Regions from separate parts of the Alcanivorax sp. IL2 genome, predicted to be linked through region 1. Evidence: predicted binding sites of a transcription regulator. Region 1 holds the regulator's gene; each other region holds the start of a gene.
The links. The regulator LexA, encoded in region 1, represses DNA repair genes until DNA is damaged. The targets are predictions, from matches to a motif close to TACTGTNTANNTANACAGTA.
Positions count from the first base shown of each region.

Region 1 (5,227 bases):
GGGCGATCCAGCTGGCCCAGCAGAATGCCGATCGGGCGGGGGTGCGTCAGGTCATTCATTTCGAACGCCGGGAACTGGGCGCTCTGCGTTCCCGGGATTTTGCCGAGCAGGGCTTGCTGGTAGCGAACCCGCCCTGGGGCGAGCGTCTTGACGAGCAGCAACAGGCCGGCTGGCTGCATTTCGCCCTGGGCCGGTTGCTGGCCAAACTGGCGCCGAACTGGCAAGCGGTGTTGCTTGGCGCTGACGCGGAAGTCATGGATCGCTCCGGCATGGACCTGCAGAGCCAGTGGCGACTGAAAAACGGGCCGTTCAACAACTTCATTCGCCTGTATCACTCTCGCCAGCCGGCGCCGGTGGAGGTGGTGACCATCGCCGAGTCATCCGCCTTTGAGGTGCCGGAAGGGGCGCAGCCGCTGGTCAACCGCCTGCGCAAGAATGGCAAACACCTGCGCCGCTGGCTGGAACGCGAAGATATCCAGTGCTATCGCCTCTACGATCGAGACCTGCCCGAGTTCAATGTGGCCGTGGACATCTATGGTGACCAGGTGCTGGTGCAGGAATTCAAGGCGCCGAAAACCGTGGACCCGGAGAAGGCCAAACAGCGACGGGATCTGGCGGTCACCGCTGTCCGGGCGGCCTTGGGGGTGCATCGCGAACAGGTGCACCTGCGTACCCGGGAGCGCCAGAAAGGCAACCAGCAGTATCAGAAGCTGGATGGCCAGGGGCGTTACCGGCTGGTGCGCGAAGGCCAGGCCCAGCTGCTCATCAACTTGCAGGACTATCTGGATACGGGACTGTTCCTCGATCACCGTCCCACGCGGCTGAAGATTGCCGAGGAAGCCGGTGGCAAGCGCTTCCTCAACCTGTTTGCCTACACCGGCTCAGCCACCGTGCATGCGGCTGTTGGCGGCGCCAAACGCACTGTCACCGTGGATGCCTCCAAGCGTTATCTGGAATGGGCGGCCTGCAACCTGGCCGCCAACGGCTTTTCCACTGACCAGCATGAGCTGGTCCGCGCTGATACCATGCGCTGGCTGGACGAATGTCAGGAGCAGTTCGATCTGGTGTTCTGTGATCCGCCCACTTTTTCCAACAACAAGTCGCGCAGTGACTTCGTGGTGGAAGAGCACCATGGTGAGTTGATCCGCAAGATCATGCGCCGGCTCGAGCCGGGCGGGGTACTGTATTTCTCCTGCAACTACCGCCGTTTTGAACTCGACCCGAGTATCAGCAAGTGGTATCAGGTAGATGATATTTCCCGCTGGAGCATCCCGGAAGATTTTCGCCGGAATGACAGGATTCATGTCTGCTATGCCATTCGGCATGTGGAGGACTGATGAGCGTAGTGCTTTACACCACGGTGGGCTGCCACCTCTGCGATCAGGCCCGTGAGCTGGTGTCCACTGTGGCACCGGATCTCACGCTGACACTGGTTGATGTGGCCGAGGACGATGATCTGCTGGCTCGCTATGGCGAACGCATTCCCGTGCTGATGAAAGAGGGGCGGGAGCTGGGCTGGCCATTCAGTCTGCTGGATGTACAGCAGTTTCTGGCAGGCTGATTGATGCAGGCTTCACAGCGGCAAGATCATCATTGTTGCCATGGAAACGATAAGCCCCAAAAAACTGCACAAGCGCAAGGCCGATGAAGTCGAGATTTTCTCGGCCTGCCTGTCGGTGTGCACGGTCAAGGTCCGCTTCGGCGATACCTGGTACTGGGTGGCCGACGACAGCGGCAAAATTATGCGCTTTAATGGCCCGGAGCATGCCAATAACCAGCTCCAGACCCTGTCCACTGGCACGGCACATCTGCTGCATCATTCCGCCCATGCGGAAATGGTTGGCCAGCCCGAAGGGGAGGTGATCCCGCCCCTTCGGGTGCGCTTTCACTGGCGAAGCCAGAGCTGAAACGTTGCCAGGCCCAAGCCGTCGGATTGGGGGCCTCCCACAACAAAGAATGGGATCCTGGATGCCTGGAGTCAGAGGTTAGGTGTAAACAGCGCTCGGGCATTGGCAGAGGTCAACTGCGCTACGCTGGCCACATCCTGCTCCCGCAAAGTCGCCACCCGTTTGCCAATCCAGGGTAGCAATGAAGGTTCATTGCGCCGTTTTTTCGGAGGGGGTTCCGGCAGGTCGCGGGGCAACAGATAGGGGGCATCGGTTTCCAGCAACAGCCGGTTATCCGGGATATTGTGCACCAGCTCGGCCAGCGGCTTGCCGCGGCGCTCATCGCACACCCAGCCGGTGATGCCGATGTGGCAATCCAGATCCAGATAATCGAAAAGCGCCTGACGCGAGCCGGTAAAGCAGTGTACGACCGCACCGACAAGGTGATCCCGGTGGGCTTTCAGAATGGGTGCAAAGCGCTCGTGGGCATCGCGTTCGTGGAGAAACACCGGTAGCCGGTATTCCACAGCCAGGGCGAGCTGGGCCTCGAAGGCACGTTCCTGGTCCGGGCGTGGGGAAAAGTCACGATTGAAATCCAGCCCCATTTCGCCGGCGGCTTTTACGGATTTCTGGGTTAGCAATTCCCGTAGCTCCTTTTCCAGGGCAGGGGAGTAGAAACGGGCGCTATGGGGATGCAGGCCGGCAGTGGAAAACAGGTCATCGTGCTGGCTGGCCAGCTCCATGGCCAGGCGGGATTCGTCCACATTGGTGCCGGTCAGTAGTTGCCAGGTCACCCCGGCAGAACGGGCCCGTTCGAGTACCTCATCCTGATCATCCCGGAACTGCTTGTCGGTCAGATTGACGCCGATATCAGCCCAATGGGGAATGTCGGTCTTGCAGTGAGTAGTGTGAGGTTCTTTCATCAGGGGCCTGCTCCGCCAGTTGTTCGCGCAGGGATTCTACCCGACGACGGTTGGCACCTAAATCCCAGTAGCCCACTCGCGATGCGGAACGAACCTCTACCACGCCGTCTTCACGAATATAGAAGGTCACATCATCCACGAAACGCAGCAGTCGGCTGGAGAAGCGGGCCTGAATACGGGACTGGCCGACCACATCGAACTCGACGCGGTCAAGCTGCCGCAGCAGAGCCTGTAGACGAGTCATGCTGGCCTTGCGAGTTTTTGCTACTTGCAGAGGCGCTACCCGGCGATCTTCGTCTTTGGCCAGGCTGGAGACGCAGTTGGGCGAATCCGGGCAGGGAGCGAGCAGATGCGTATCGGACATGGCGGCAACACTCATAAATAGCAGAATGGCACTAGTAAGAATTCGGATCACGGATCAACCCCACGAAAATCCCCTCGATGATCAGTTGATCAGCCGGCACCTTGATGGGCTCATAAGCTTCATTAGCCGGTAACAGGGTGGCGCTGGATTTATTCAACTTTAGGGTCTTCACTGTGACTTCTTCGTCAATGCGGGCAACCACGATCTCTCCGGAGCGTGCCACGTTGGATTTGCGCACGGCAATCAGGTCGCCATCAAAGATGCCTGCTTCGATCATGCTGTCGCCCTGTACCTTCAACAGGTAAGTAGGGCGTTGCTTGAACAGACCCTGGGGCACCGGCACGGTGCGTTCCACATTTTCGATGGCCTCAATGGGGACCCCTGCGGCCACTTTGCCGACTATCGGTAATTCTTCTTCCGACCAGTAAGCATTGTCGAGCAATTGAATGCCCCGGGAGCGGTCACTGTGGAGTTTGATAAAGCCCTTGCGTTCCAGGGCTCGCAAATGGTCAGAGGCGGCATTTTTGGACTGAAAGCCCATGATGTCGGCAATTTCCGCGCGAGTGGGTGCCATACCGGTATCGGCGATACATTCGCGGATACAGTCCAGCACCTGTTGCTGGCGATCGGTGAGTTTGCTGCTCATAACCTTCTCCATGTTTCCCGCAGGATTTCGGTTCCATACCCGGGCGTCATCGACGCTTCTGGCTAACCAGGCTGTCAGCCAAGGCTGACAAACAGTGCTACAAAACCGATGCTAGCATAGGTACTGATAATATGAACAGTGCTATTTGAACAGTTGTGGTGGGCTGAATTTCATCGCTTTCGGGAGGATATCGTTGCCCTGTGACTGCGGTGGCACTAGCATAATGCAAGGAGCGTCTGGATGGTTGCGGGTCTTTGTGTTGATTCGCCCTGCAGGCAGGCTCTTCGATAATAATTCCATCAGACCTGGGGATAGTAGATGGAGCAGGCCAATAATAATGACTTCGGCCAACAACGGATCCGGCAGCTGTTATCCGGTGTTCCGTTTTTCAATGAAATTGCCCGTGACGATCAAAGCGAATTTGCCCAGCTTGAGCACAATACCCGCCTTTGGGTAGCCGGTTCCGGTGATACTGTGATTCGTGCCGGGGATGTGGATTCCACCCTGTATTTCCTGCTGCGAGGGCAGCTTGAAGTGCTGTCTGATACCACCGGCGAAGCGCCGCTTTATTACGTATCGCCGGGGGAAGTTTTTGGCACCCTTTCCATGTTGCTCGGCACCCCGCGCAGCGCCACTATCAAGGTGTCAGAGACTGCCCGTGAAGCGGTATTGGTGAGCCTGGATTTCAATGAATTCAATGAGGATGACAGCCCTTATTCGTTGACCACCCGGCTGGCGTTCTTTCACATGATCGTTCATCACATCCGCTGGACCCTGGAAGTCAAACGTATGCAGTCGCCAGATCATGAACTGGTTCAGTCTATGCGCAAACTTCCGGTTTTCCATGGCGAAAAAGGCAGCCGCGAAGAACTGGCCGCCCTCAAGGTGCAGGCCCAGGGCCTGGCGGAGCTGCTATGTCGCTGGAACGAAGAGGGAGCGGAAGGGACGGGGGCGTTGCAGCTAACGTGAAGGCAGTTAATAGTTAACAGTGAATAGTGAACAGTTTCGCGGAACAGGTTTTCTGTTTTGTGAACGCAAGAGGCCGCGTCCAGGGGATGGACGCGGCCTCTTACGTTTCAGTCAGGGATGCGCCGGCACGCGCGCTATTAACTATTCACTGTTAACTATTAACTGCCTTTCTGATCCACTTTCACCGCCAACACATCGCAATGCGCCCCCGGTACCAGGCCGCGGGCGGTAGAGCCCAGTAGCAGGGCCAGGCCGCTGCGGGTGTGGCTGCCGACCACGATCAGATCGGCGTCCAGCTTGTCTGCCTGATCAAGGATGGTCTTCTCGATGGAACCCAGCTCCACATGGACATTATCGGCGGGTATCTGATACCGGCCGGCATAGGTGTCGGCGGTTTCCCGGGCCTGTGTCATCAGGCCACTTTGCAGATCGGTCACAT
Region 1 is NZ_CP179932.1:2,014,467-2,019,693, forward strand. It holds gene rlmKL (bifunctional 23S rRNA (guanine(2069)-N(7))-methyltransferase RlmK/23S rRNA (guanine(2445)-N(2))-methyltransferase RlmL) at 1-1,337, shown strand, start outside; gene ACMG4N_RS09405 (glutaredoxin family protein) at 1,337-1,561, shown strand; gene ACMG4N_RS09410 (DUF6482 family protein) at 1,602-1,907, shown strand; gene ACMG4N_RS09415 (TatD family hydrolase) at 1,979-2,809, opposite strand; gene ACMG4N_RS09420 (DUF1499 domain-containing protein) at 2,757-3,173, opposite strand; gene lexA (transcriptional repressor LexA) at 3,205-3,819, opposite strand; gene ACMG4N_RS09430 (cyclic nucleotide-binding domain-containing protein) at 4,138-4,788, shown strand; gene ACMG4N_RS09435 (universal stress protein) at 4,947-5,227, opposite strand, start outside.

Region 2 (5,227 bases), 760 kb from region 1:
GACCACTGCGCTTTAGTGGTCGAAAATCATGATCCCCATGGGGCAGCCAGTGTAAAGAGATGGCTTGCGGCAAACCATAATTCGTCACCTCCTGCGGCTTGCCGAAGGGGTCACGTTCACCCTGGCAAATCAGCATGGGGACAGCCAGATGTGGCAGATGCTCAGTGCGGGTTTTCTCCGGTTTTCCCGGTGGGTGAAACGGATAACCCAACGCCACCACGCCATGGATAGGTGGGCAGTCAGCTTGCGCTGCGAGCAGTGATGCCATGCGCCCGCCCATGGACTTGCCACCGATCCAGATCGGCAGGTTGTCGTCCGGTAATGCCGCCAGAACGTCCCGGAAGTGCGCCAGCAACTGCGGGGCGCGATTGGGTGGGAACTTGCGCTGTTCCTGGCGACGACGCGCCATATAGGGAAACTCGAACCGGACTACGGAGATTCCCTGATCGGCCACGGCCTCCGCCATGGCGTTCATGAAGTCACTGTCCATGGGCGCGCCGGCGCCGTGGGCCAGCACCAACAGCGCCACAGGCTGCTCGGCCCGGTTCCACAGCAAATCCATCACAGCGCCATCTCCAGCGCCTTGAGCTGAGCCTGCAACGCCGCTTGGAAATCCACCCGAAAAAGATCCAGCCCGGGGGCATCCAGCACCTTTTCAACCACCGGTGCCGGATGACTGACAGCCCAGCAGCCAATCAAGGTTTGCTGTACCTGCATCAGATAAGTGGCCGCCTTATCGCCGGACAGACCATAGGCCTGCTGCAGACGCTGAGCCAATTGCGCGAAATGCGCTAGCAGGGACTGTTTGAACGCCAGGGCCGCCGCCTCATCCAGATTCTGTTCCAGCACCGAGTGGAGGATCGCTGTAAGCCGGCAAAACAATGGGCGCGGCACCAGCATCTCCGACAAGGCCTGCCACAGTGGCAAACTGTCATCCACCGGCGCATGGCTTACCCGTTCCAGTTCATCCAGGTACAAGCCAAGAAACAGCGCTTCCTTGGAAGGGAAGTAACGATACAACGCTGCCTTGGTGACGCCGGCCCTGCGAGCAATGGAGGCAAGACTGATGGCTTCAAAACGCTCCTGCTCAAAGAAGGTTGCCGCCGCCGCAAGAATCTGGGCGCGCCGTTCGGCCTTCTGCTCCGGTGAGCGGGCACGCTGAAAAACACATTCGGCCATAGGGAACCTCTGTTTGAATCAGGAATCAGTGCCGGAGTCTCATCATGCAAGCATGATTTCCCACCCAAAATATCACCCAGTCATGACCGTAGGGTGGATTAGCCGAAGGCGTAATCCACCTCATTCACCACGTCAGACGTCCGGATCGCAGGAGGGTGGTGGATTACGCCTTCGGCTAATCCACCCTACAATGCTGCGACGCCTAGAGTGCACAGGGCATGCCAGCGCAGATTACGCCTGCAGCATGCCTGCCATGCGGCGGGTAATCATACGGGGCGAGAACTTGCCCATCCACACCAGCAACAAATTTTTCAGGCCGGGAATCACAATGGCGCGTCGGCGCCCTGCCAGGGATTTTTTCACCACCGCCTCGGTCGTCATGGTGCCGGCCTTGAACAACAAGGTATCGGTCATGTGGGCTTCGCTGGCAAATTCTGAATCGGTCGCACCGGGGCACAGAGCGCTGACCGCGATTCCGTTACCTTTCAGCTCTTCGTGCAGGCCTTCAGAAAACGACAAGACAAACGCCTTGGTGGCGTAATAAATAGTCATGTTCGGGCCAGCCTGGAAGGCCGCTGAAGACGCCACATTGATCACAAACGCCTCCTTTGCCTGCTTGAGCGCCGGCACCAGGCGCCAGGTCAGATCCACCAGAGCGGTGACATTCACCTGCACCATATCCAGCTGGCGCTGCAGATCCAGATCCGCAAACTGACCTCGGTCACCAAAACCTGCATTGTTGATCAGGCCAGTCACTCCGATCTGCTGTTGTTCCAGTGCCGTTACCAGCTCGGCCGAGGCGTCAGGCTGTGCCAGATCCGAGGCGATACAGGCGACCTCAATACCGTGTCGCTCACGCAACTCGCCAGCCAGGGCCTCAAGGCGATCCAGCCGTCGGGCCACCAGAACCAGGTTTTTCCCTTCCACCGCCAACTGCCGGGCAAATTCCTTACCAATACCGGCGCTGGCGCCAGTGATAACGACCGCTTGCATGCTTTCTCTCCATTAAGTAACCATTGGTCACTAATTTAGAGGAAAGGCCCGCCCCTGTAAATAACCACTGGTCACTTAACTGAAGTGCGCCTTATCACTACCTCTGGAGAGCCTTGGCTTTCACGGGAATCTTCACTTTGCGAGCAAAGCTCCAACAGCGCCATCGCTTCAGGCCATGCCTTCTGCCACGCCCCACAGGTTGAGCTGACCATGGGGGCCTGGCGGCACAAAGCCACTGCAATCCAGAGATTGCTCTTCCTGGGCAAGCAGTCCGGCCGCTTTGCAAGCAGATGCAAAACGCTGGCGCAGCAAATGCGCCCAGGCCCCCTGCCCGCTTTGTCGCTGGTGCCAGCGGCTGTCATAGACGGCACCACCATGGAGATCCCGCATCACCGACATCACCTTCTCCGCCCGCTCCGGGTAATGCTCGTGCAACCATTCCTCCCACAGCGGCCCCACTTCATGGGGCAATCGCAACACCACATAACCCGCCTGCTGAGCACCGGCCTGGGCCACCTGCTCGACAATATCTTCCAGCTCATGGTCGTTGATGAAGGGAATGACCGGCGCCACCAGAGCAGTCACTGGCACCCCGGCCCGGCTCAGCTCACGAATCACCTTGATACGCTCACGGCCACCACTGGCCCGTGGCTCCAGCTCGCCTTTGAGACGGTTATCCAGTGTGGTCACGGACACCGCCACCGACGCTCTGCCCTGGCGCGCCATGGGCGCAATCAGGTCAAGATCGCGCAGTACCAGGGTACTCTTGGTGATCAGGCTGAAGGGATGCTGGCAATCCACCAGCACCTGCAGCAATTCGCGGGTGATACGACGCTCTCTTTCAATGGGCTGGTAAGGATCTGTCACCGTGCCCAACACAATGGGGCGGCAGCGGTAAGAAGGCTTGCGCAGGCTGTCGCGAAGCACCTCCGCCGCATTGTCCTTGCAGAAGATTTCGCTCTCGAAATCCTGCCCCGGCGACAGATCCACATAGGCATGATTGGGGCGCGCATAGCAGTAGATGCAGCCATGCTCGCAACCCCGGTAAGGGTTGATGCTCTGCTCGAAGGGCAGGTCCGGGCTGCGGTTGGTCATGATCAGGCTTTTCGCCTGTTCATGGTGATAGCGGGTGGGCCGGTTCACCGGCGCATCATCCATATCGCTATGGCTGGCGGCAAAGCGCCCCGGTATCTGGCTGAGGGTACCCCGGTTCACAGCAGGCATAATGGCTCCTGTCGAATACTGTCTTTTTGTACAGTATATCGAGAAGAGCCCGGACTCAATACTTTTTAACCAACCTTGCCCAGCCAATCCGTTGGAGCCTTGCTTGCAAGGCGAATGGCGGCGATTTACTGCCAGCACTTGGCGAAACGGGCAACCCTTTCGCCTTGCGAGCAAGGCTCCAACGGGGGAGGTGGTGCCTGCGCCCCCTACAAACTCCGCAGCTTGCGCAACTCACGCACCCCCACTGCCAGGGTCATGAAATCATGGGGGCTGTCGGCCTGCAGGGTTTGCAGCCGGTGAATGCCGAAGGCGACCTTGCGCTTGGATTTTTCTTCCCAGGCAGCAAAGCGAGCGGCGGCATTGTCGCCCTCCTGTTCCAGCACCTTGGCAGCCACCTGGCGATGCAGGCGATAAGAGTCTTCGCGCAGGTTGGCGCGAGCCAGGGCCTGCCAGCGACCCTGTACGCTCAGGTCGATGATGGCGGACAACAGCCAGAGGATCTGCAGGCGATCGCCCACCAGGAAGTAGACCTCCGCCGCCAGTTTCAGCGGCACCTGGGCCTGGGAGGCCAGCTCGATCACGTCCGGCGCACTGCCCAGCACCATGGTGTTGGCCAGCAGGCGAGCTTCTTTTTCCGGCACGCCATCGTCGCCCATGCCGGCCACGGCCTGGTCCCATTCCTGGCGGTAACTGCCCGGCAGGATATCCGGCAGCATGGCTTCCAGCTCACCGATGGACTGGCGATAACGGTTGACCGCTTCCGCCACCGGGCGGCGGCCCCACTTGTAATGAATCAGCCAGGTGGTGACGTGCTTCATCAGGCCGATGACACGACCATAGAGGCGCAGCTGAACCTGGCTGTCCACCTTGCCATCCAGGCCATCCACCGGTGCCCAGTAAAGGTCCCCATCGAATACCGCATGGGCCATGGCATAGGCCTTGACGATACGGTGCAAGGACAGACCATGCTCATCGGCATAACGGTGAACAAAGGAAAAGCCCATGCGATTGACCACCGCGTTGGACAGCACAGTGGCAATCAGCTCCCTGCGCAAACCATGGGCCAATAGATCCTCTCGGAAGGATTCCACCAACTCGCTCGGAAAGTAGTTGAGTACGTCCTGATCAAAGAAGGGGTCGTCCGGCACATCCGTGGCCAGCATGGCATCAAACAGAGCGTTCTTGGTGTAGGACAACAACACCGACAGTTCCGGCCGGGTCAGCCCCTTGCCACGGGTGCGTCGCTCGCTGAGCCCTTCATCATCCGGCAGGTATTCCACCGAGCGTGTCAGCGAGCCCTGGCGTTCCAGGGTGCGCAAGTGGTTGGCGTGTTCGTCGAGACGGCTGGCGGCATTGAATTCCAGCAGGCTCAGGGCCAGACATTGCACATAGTTATCGCGCAGCACGGCCGTTGCCACGTCATCGGTCATCCGCTCCAGTAGCGGGTCACGGGTTTCCCGGTCCAGGCGACCATCACGCAGCCGCTGGTTGAGTGGAATCTTGATGTTCACTTCCCGGTCTGAGCTGTGCACGCCACCGGAATTGTCGATGGCATCGGTGTTGATACAGCCGCCGTTCAGCGCGTACTCGATCCGCCCCAACTGGGTCAGCCCCAGGTTGCCGCCCTCGCCCACCACCTGACAACGCAGGTCGCGACCATTGATGCGGATGGCATCATTCGCCCGGTCGCCCACCTGTGCCGGACTTTCGTTGTTCCCTTTTACGTAGGTGCCGATCCCCCCGTTCCAGAGCAGCTCCACCGGTGCCTTGAGGATGGCGGTGATCAACTCCGCCGGTGTCAGGGTGCGTTGCTCAATACCCAGAGCGTCGC
Region 2 is NZ_CP179932.1:2,773,157-2,778,383, forward strand. It holds gene ACMG4N_RS12860 (alpha/beta fold hydrolase) at 1-562, opposite strand, end outside; gene ACMG4N_RS12865 (TetR/AcrR family transcriptional regulator) at 562-1,179, opposite strand; gene ACMG4N_RS12870 (SDR family NAD(P)-dependent oxidoreductase) at 1,411-2,172, opposite strand; gene ACMG4N_RS12875 (PA0069 family radical SAM protein) at 2,341-3,396, opposite strand; gene ACMG4N_RS12880 (NAD-glutamate dehydrogenase) at 3,603-5,227, opposite strand, start outside.
Region 2: ACMG4N_RS12875 (PA0069 family radical SAM protein) is a predicted target of LexA. The motif match lies at 3,413-3,432, and genes of this name have one in related genera.

Region 3 (5,227 bases), 310 kb from region 1:
TCCACCGTCAACTCCCGTTCACGGGCCACATCGGCGGTGAGATCCGGCGGAAAACCATGGGTGTCATAAAGATTGAACAGCACCTCACCGGGCAGTTCCTTGTCATCCAGCTCGGCAATGGCCGCTTCCAGCACCTTCATGCCGGCGGCCAGGGTGCGGCCGAACTGCTCTTCTTCCGCCAGCAACGCCTTCTCGATACGGGCCTGTTCGCGGACCAGCTCCGGATAGGCCTCGCCCATCTGTTCGACCAATGCGCCCACCAGGGTGGAGAAGAACGGCTTGTCCTGACCCAGCTTGTGGCCATGACGCAGGGCACGCCGGATGATGCGACGCAGCACATAGCCACGGCCTTCGTTGGACGGGATCACCCCGTCACAGATCAGGAAGCTGGCGGAACGGATATGGTCAGCGATCACCCGCAGGGATTTCTCTTCCATATCCTGGCAGCCGGTGGCTTTTGCCGCCGCCTGCAGCAGCGCCTGGAACAGGTCGATCTCGTAGTTGGAATGCACGCCCTGCAGCACCGCCGCGATGCGCTCCAGGCCCATGCCGGTATCCACGCTGGGCTTGGGCAGTGGCTTCAGCTCGCCGTCCTGCTGACGGTCGTACTGCATGAACACCAAATTCCAGATCTCGATGTAGCGATCCAGATCCTCGCCCTCGAACCCTGGTGGGCCGCCGGGCACATCTGCCCCGTGATCGTAGAAAATTTCCGAGCTGGGACCACAGGGGCCGGTGTCACCCATCTGCCAGAAGTTGTCTTCGTCCAGGCGGGAGAATCGCTCGGCGCTGACGCCCATTTCCTTCAGCCAGATATCCGCTGCTTCGTCATCGGACACATGCACGGTGACCCACAGCCGCTCTTCCGGCAGCCCCAGGGTGCCGGTGAGAAATTCCCAGGCAAACTTGATGGCTTCACGCTTGAAGTAGTCCCCGAAGCTGAAGTTGCCCAGCATCTCGAAGAAGGTGTGATGTCGCGCCGTGTAACCCACGTTTTCCAGGTCGTTGTGCTTGCCCCCGGCACGCACACAGCGCTGGGAGCTGGTGGCACGGGTGTAATCCCGGGACTCACGGCCCAGAAACACATCCTTGAACTGGTTCATCCCTGCGTTGGTAAACAGCAGGGTGGGGTCGTTATGGGGCACCAGCGAGGAGGATGGCACCTTGGCGTGCCCCTGGCTGGCAAAGTAGTCCAGGAAGGCCTGGCGTAGTTCAGCACTCTTCATAGGAGAAACATTATCGGCTGGCTATCAGAGAGCGCCGAGTATACCGCCCCCAAGGCCCGGTTGCGATGGTTCAGTAAGCTGCGAGCTACTAGCTTCTAGCTTCGAGAACAACCCGAAACAAAAGGCCCTCCTTCTTTAATCTAACAGCCAGAAGCTAGCAGCTCGTAGCTCGTTTCTAGCCCTTGATCGCCGCCGCCAGGCACACCGCCAGCACCATCACCAGCAGAATTCGCTTGAGCACTGTCGGGGAGACCCGGTGAGCGAAGCCCACCCCCAGACGAACACCGAGCAGGGTGCCGGCGGCCACCAGCAGGCCCGGTAGCCAGGCCACCTGGTCGCGGGCCACAAAAATGCCCAGGGCCAGCACAGTAAAGCTGCCGGTAATGGCAAGCTTCAGGGCATTGCCTCGCAGCATGTCATAGCGAAGCTGCCCCACCAGCACGGCGATCAGAACAAAACCCACCCCCGCCTGTACAAAGCCACCGTAGGCACCGCAGAAAAACAGCCCCAGCCAGCCAGCAACAGAATCATTGGGTTGAAGTGGCAGCTCGTCCGCTGCCGGCGACAGTTGATTGGGTTTGAACACCATGATCAGGGCCACCACCACCAGGGTAGTGAGCAGTACCGGCTTGAGAATGGACTCCGGCAGATAGGACGCCGCCAGGGTGCCTACCAGGGTCCCCAGCAGGCAGGGCACCAGAATCGCCGGCAGCGGCTTGAACGGCATGGTGCCGCGCTTGTTGAACTGGCGCACCGCCTCCACGCTTTGTATCAGCACCCCCACGCGCATGGTGCCGTTGGCCAACGCCGCGCTCATACCGCTGAGCATCAGCAGCGGCAGGATCAGCAGCCCCCCGCCACCGGCCAGGGTGTTGATAAAACCCGCCAATACACCGGCACCCAGCATGGCTGCCGCCAACCAGGGATCAGACAGGTATTCCATGAGAAGTCTCACACAAGCCGCAAAAGCGCAGGATACGCTGTGAACCGGATTCGAACCAAGCAGGAAATTTCTGTGGGACTTGCGGCGTACCGAAGAAGCTCTCTCTATGAAGGAAGATCGCTGGAGCCTTGCTGGCAAGACGAATCATCGGGGTAATGCCCCCCTCCGCTTCGCGAACTGAGCGGCAACGGCGAATTAGAGGATACGGATTGTGGGTTGAGGAGCGGACTACAGATCGTCGTCCGGAGGACAGTCCAGTGCAGCAAAACTTTGTTCGGCATCGAAGCCACGCTGTTGCAGGAAACGTAGCTGACGCGCTTTTTCTTTCTGGTCCTTGCCCGGGTACTGGCGAAAGCGCCGGGCACGCACGTCCCGAGCCAGCGCGAACCAGTCCACTTCGGCCTCTGCCAGGGCCTGGGCGATCAGCTCGTTATCCACGCCCTTCAGTTGTAGTTCCTGGCGGATTCGCAGGGCGCCCTGCCCCCGGTCGATGCGCGAACGCACAAAAAAACCGGCAAAGCGCCGGTCATCGATAAAGCCATGCTCCTCACACCAGGCCATCACCGCAGGCAGTGCTGCCTGCTCACCGAGCTTGCGGTACAGCTTGGTTTCCAGCTCCCGGCGGGCATGATCCCGACTCGCCAGCAGGCTGACAGCCCGCTGGCGCAGTTCGGATTCAGTGAGCGGTTCACTCATTGCCGGCTTCGGCTTCCTCTTCCTTGGCAGCGGGTGCCTCAGTGGGATCAGGCAGCAAGCGGGCACGGATTTCCTGCTCGATTTCCTCGGCGATGGCCGGGTTCTCACGCAGGAATTCGCAGGCGTTCTGCTTGCCCTGGCCAATCTTGTCGCCCTTGTAGGCATACCAGGCACCGGATTTGTCCACCAGACCCTGCTGCACACCCAGGTCCAGCACTTCACCCAGCTGATTGATGCCCTGGCCGTACAGAATCTGGAATTCGGCCTGACGGAACGGCGGCGATACCTTGTTCTTCACCACCTTCACGCGGGTTTCGTTACCGGTGACTTCGTCACCCTGCTTCACCGCACCGATACGACGGATATCCAGGCGCACGGAGGAGTAGAACTTGAGGGCGTTACCCCCGGTGGTGGTTTCCGGGTTACCGAACATCACACCGATCTTCATGCGGATCTGGTTGATGAACACCACCAGGGTATTGGCATTTTTCACATTGCCGGTGATCTTGCGCAGCGCCTGGCTCATCAGACGAGCCTGCAGGCCCACATGGGTGTCGCCCATTTCGCCTTCAATTTCCGCCTTGGGCACCAGCGCCGCCACGGAATCGACGATCACCACGTCCACAGCGCCGGAGCGCACCAGCATGTCGGTAATTTCCAGGGCCTGCTCACCGGTATCCGGCTGAGACACGATCAAGTCATCCACGTTGACGCCCAGCTTCTCGGCGTAGTCAGGATCCAGGGCGTGTTCCGCATCCACAAAGGCGCAGGTGGCGCCTTTTTTCTGCGCCTGGGCAATCACGCTGAGGGTGAGGGTGGTTTTACCGGAGGATTCCGGGCCATAGATTTCCACGATACGGCCTTTCGGGAGCCCGCCGATGCCCAGAGCAATATCCAGCCCCAGAGAGCCGGTGGAAATGGACGGCATGCGCTCGCGCTTGCGATCGCCCATGCGCATGACAGAACCCTTGCCGAATTGACGCTCAATCTGTGACAGCGCCGCGGACAGCGCCTTACCTTTATCGCTCATGTGACCCCTCTCCGTTAACTGGTGCGTCATTCATTGACGGCGACCGTATTGTGCCTTGCCAGATCTGACCTTTTAGTCAGCACTGACAATATGGACAGTATTATGAGCAGCTATGGCGGCTCATTGCAACCCCGGCAGCCCGGGGCTAATTGCAGGCTGATACGCGGTTAACGTCATCAGTGCGGTAAGCGGTTGATTTTTAATGCTTCCTCCCTTGCTAACAGCATCAACAACGCATGGCAAGGGAGGCGTGAAAGGCATAAACCGGCTTTCAATAGCCGGTGGATGGGAACGATTGTGGCGACTTCAGGCGCGCATTCAAGCCCCGAATGGCTTCCAGGATGGTCTGCTGACGGACGGCATCCCGATCACCCTGAAACTGGAAACAGTGCGCGTCGGCATGACCACTCGAGTGACCCCAGGCTATCCAGACCGTGCCCACGGGCTTGTCCGGGGTACCGCCTTGCGGGCCAGCGATGCCGGTCACGGCCATACTCACCTGCCCGCGGGAATGGCGAACGGCACCGAGCGCCATCTCCAGCGCCGTCTCTTCACTGACCGCACCGGTGCGTTCCAGAGTCGCTGCCTGCACCCCCAGCATGTCCTGCTTGGCGTCATTGGAATAGCTCACAAAGCCCCGCTCGAACCAGCGGGAGGAGCCGGCAAGGGCCGTCAGCATCTGGGCAATGCCGCCGCCGGTACAGGATTCAGCGGTAACCACCATCAGCGATTGCTGGATCAGCTGTTCGGCCAATTGCTGCACGGCCTGGGCGATGTCGTCGTGATGCACTGTGTCTCCGGGAATATCCTCTCAGGGAGCCTGCAAGATACCACTGCCACACAGCACCGCCCAACAAACCGGTTATTCCAGCTCGGCCAGCGAGGCCTCGAAATAGTCCAGGAAACGTTGAATATGCGGCAAGGTAACGCGGCAACCAATAACGCCGAATTCCAGGCTGTCCTTGTAACTCACCACAGTGATATTCAGCGCATAGCCATGCAGTACCAGCGACACCGGGTAGGACGCCAGCAACTCCGCGCCGTTGAAATACAAGGTCTCTTTGGGCCCTGGCACATTGGAGATAACCAGATTGAACATGGGGCTGACCCGCCCGGACAAGCCGGTCACCTGCCCCAACGAAAGCGGCATATTGGTCATCACCGTATAGGCGTCGATATCCGACTTCGGCATCTCGCCAAGACGGGTTTTCACCGCCTGCATGGATTCCTGAATGGCGACCAGCCGTCCCAACGGGCTGGCAATGTGGGTGGCCAGGCTCACCTGTACCGTGGTGATGGCATTGCCACCGCCTTCCGCCTGATCCGCACTGC
Region 3 is NZ_CP179932.1:1,701,226-1,706,452, reverse strand. It holds gene alaS (alanine--tRNA ligase) at 1-1,226, opposite strand, end outside; gene ACMG4N_RS07965 (sulfite exporter TauE/SafE family protein) at 1,402-2,169, opposite strand; gene ACMG4N_RS07960 (regulatory protein RecX) at 2,398-2,865, opposite strand; gene recA (recombinase RecA) at 2,858-3,895, opposite strand; gene ACMG4N_RS07950 (CinA family protein) at 4,167-4,685, opposite strand; gene ACMG4N_RS07945 (WS/DGAT/MGAT family O-acyltransferase) at 4,758-5,227, opposite strand, start outside.
Region 3: recA (recombinase RecA) is a predicted target of LexA. The motif match lies at 3,976-3,995, and genes of this name have one in related genera.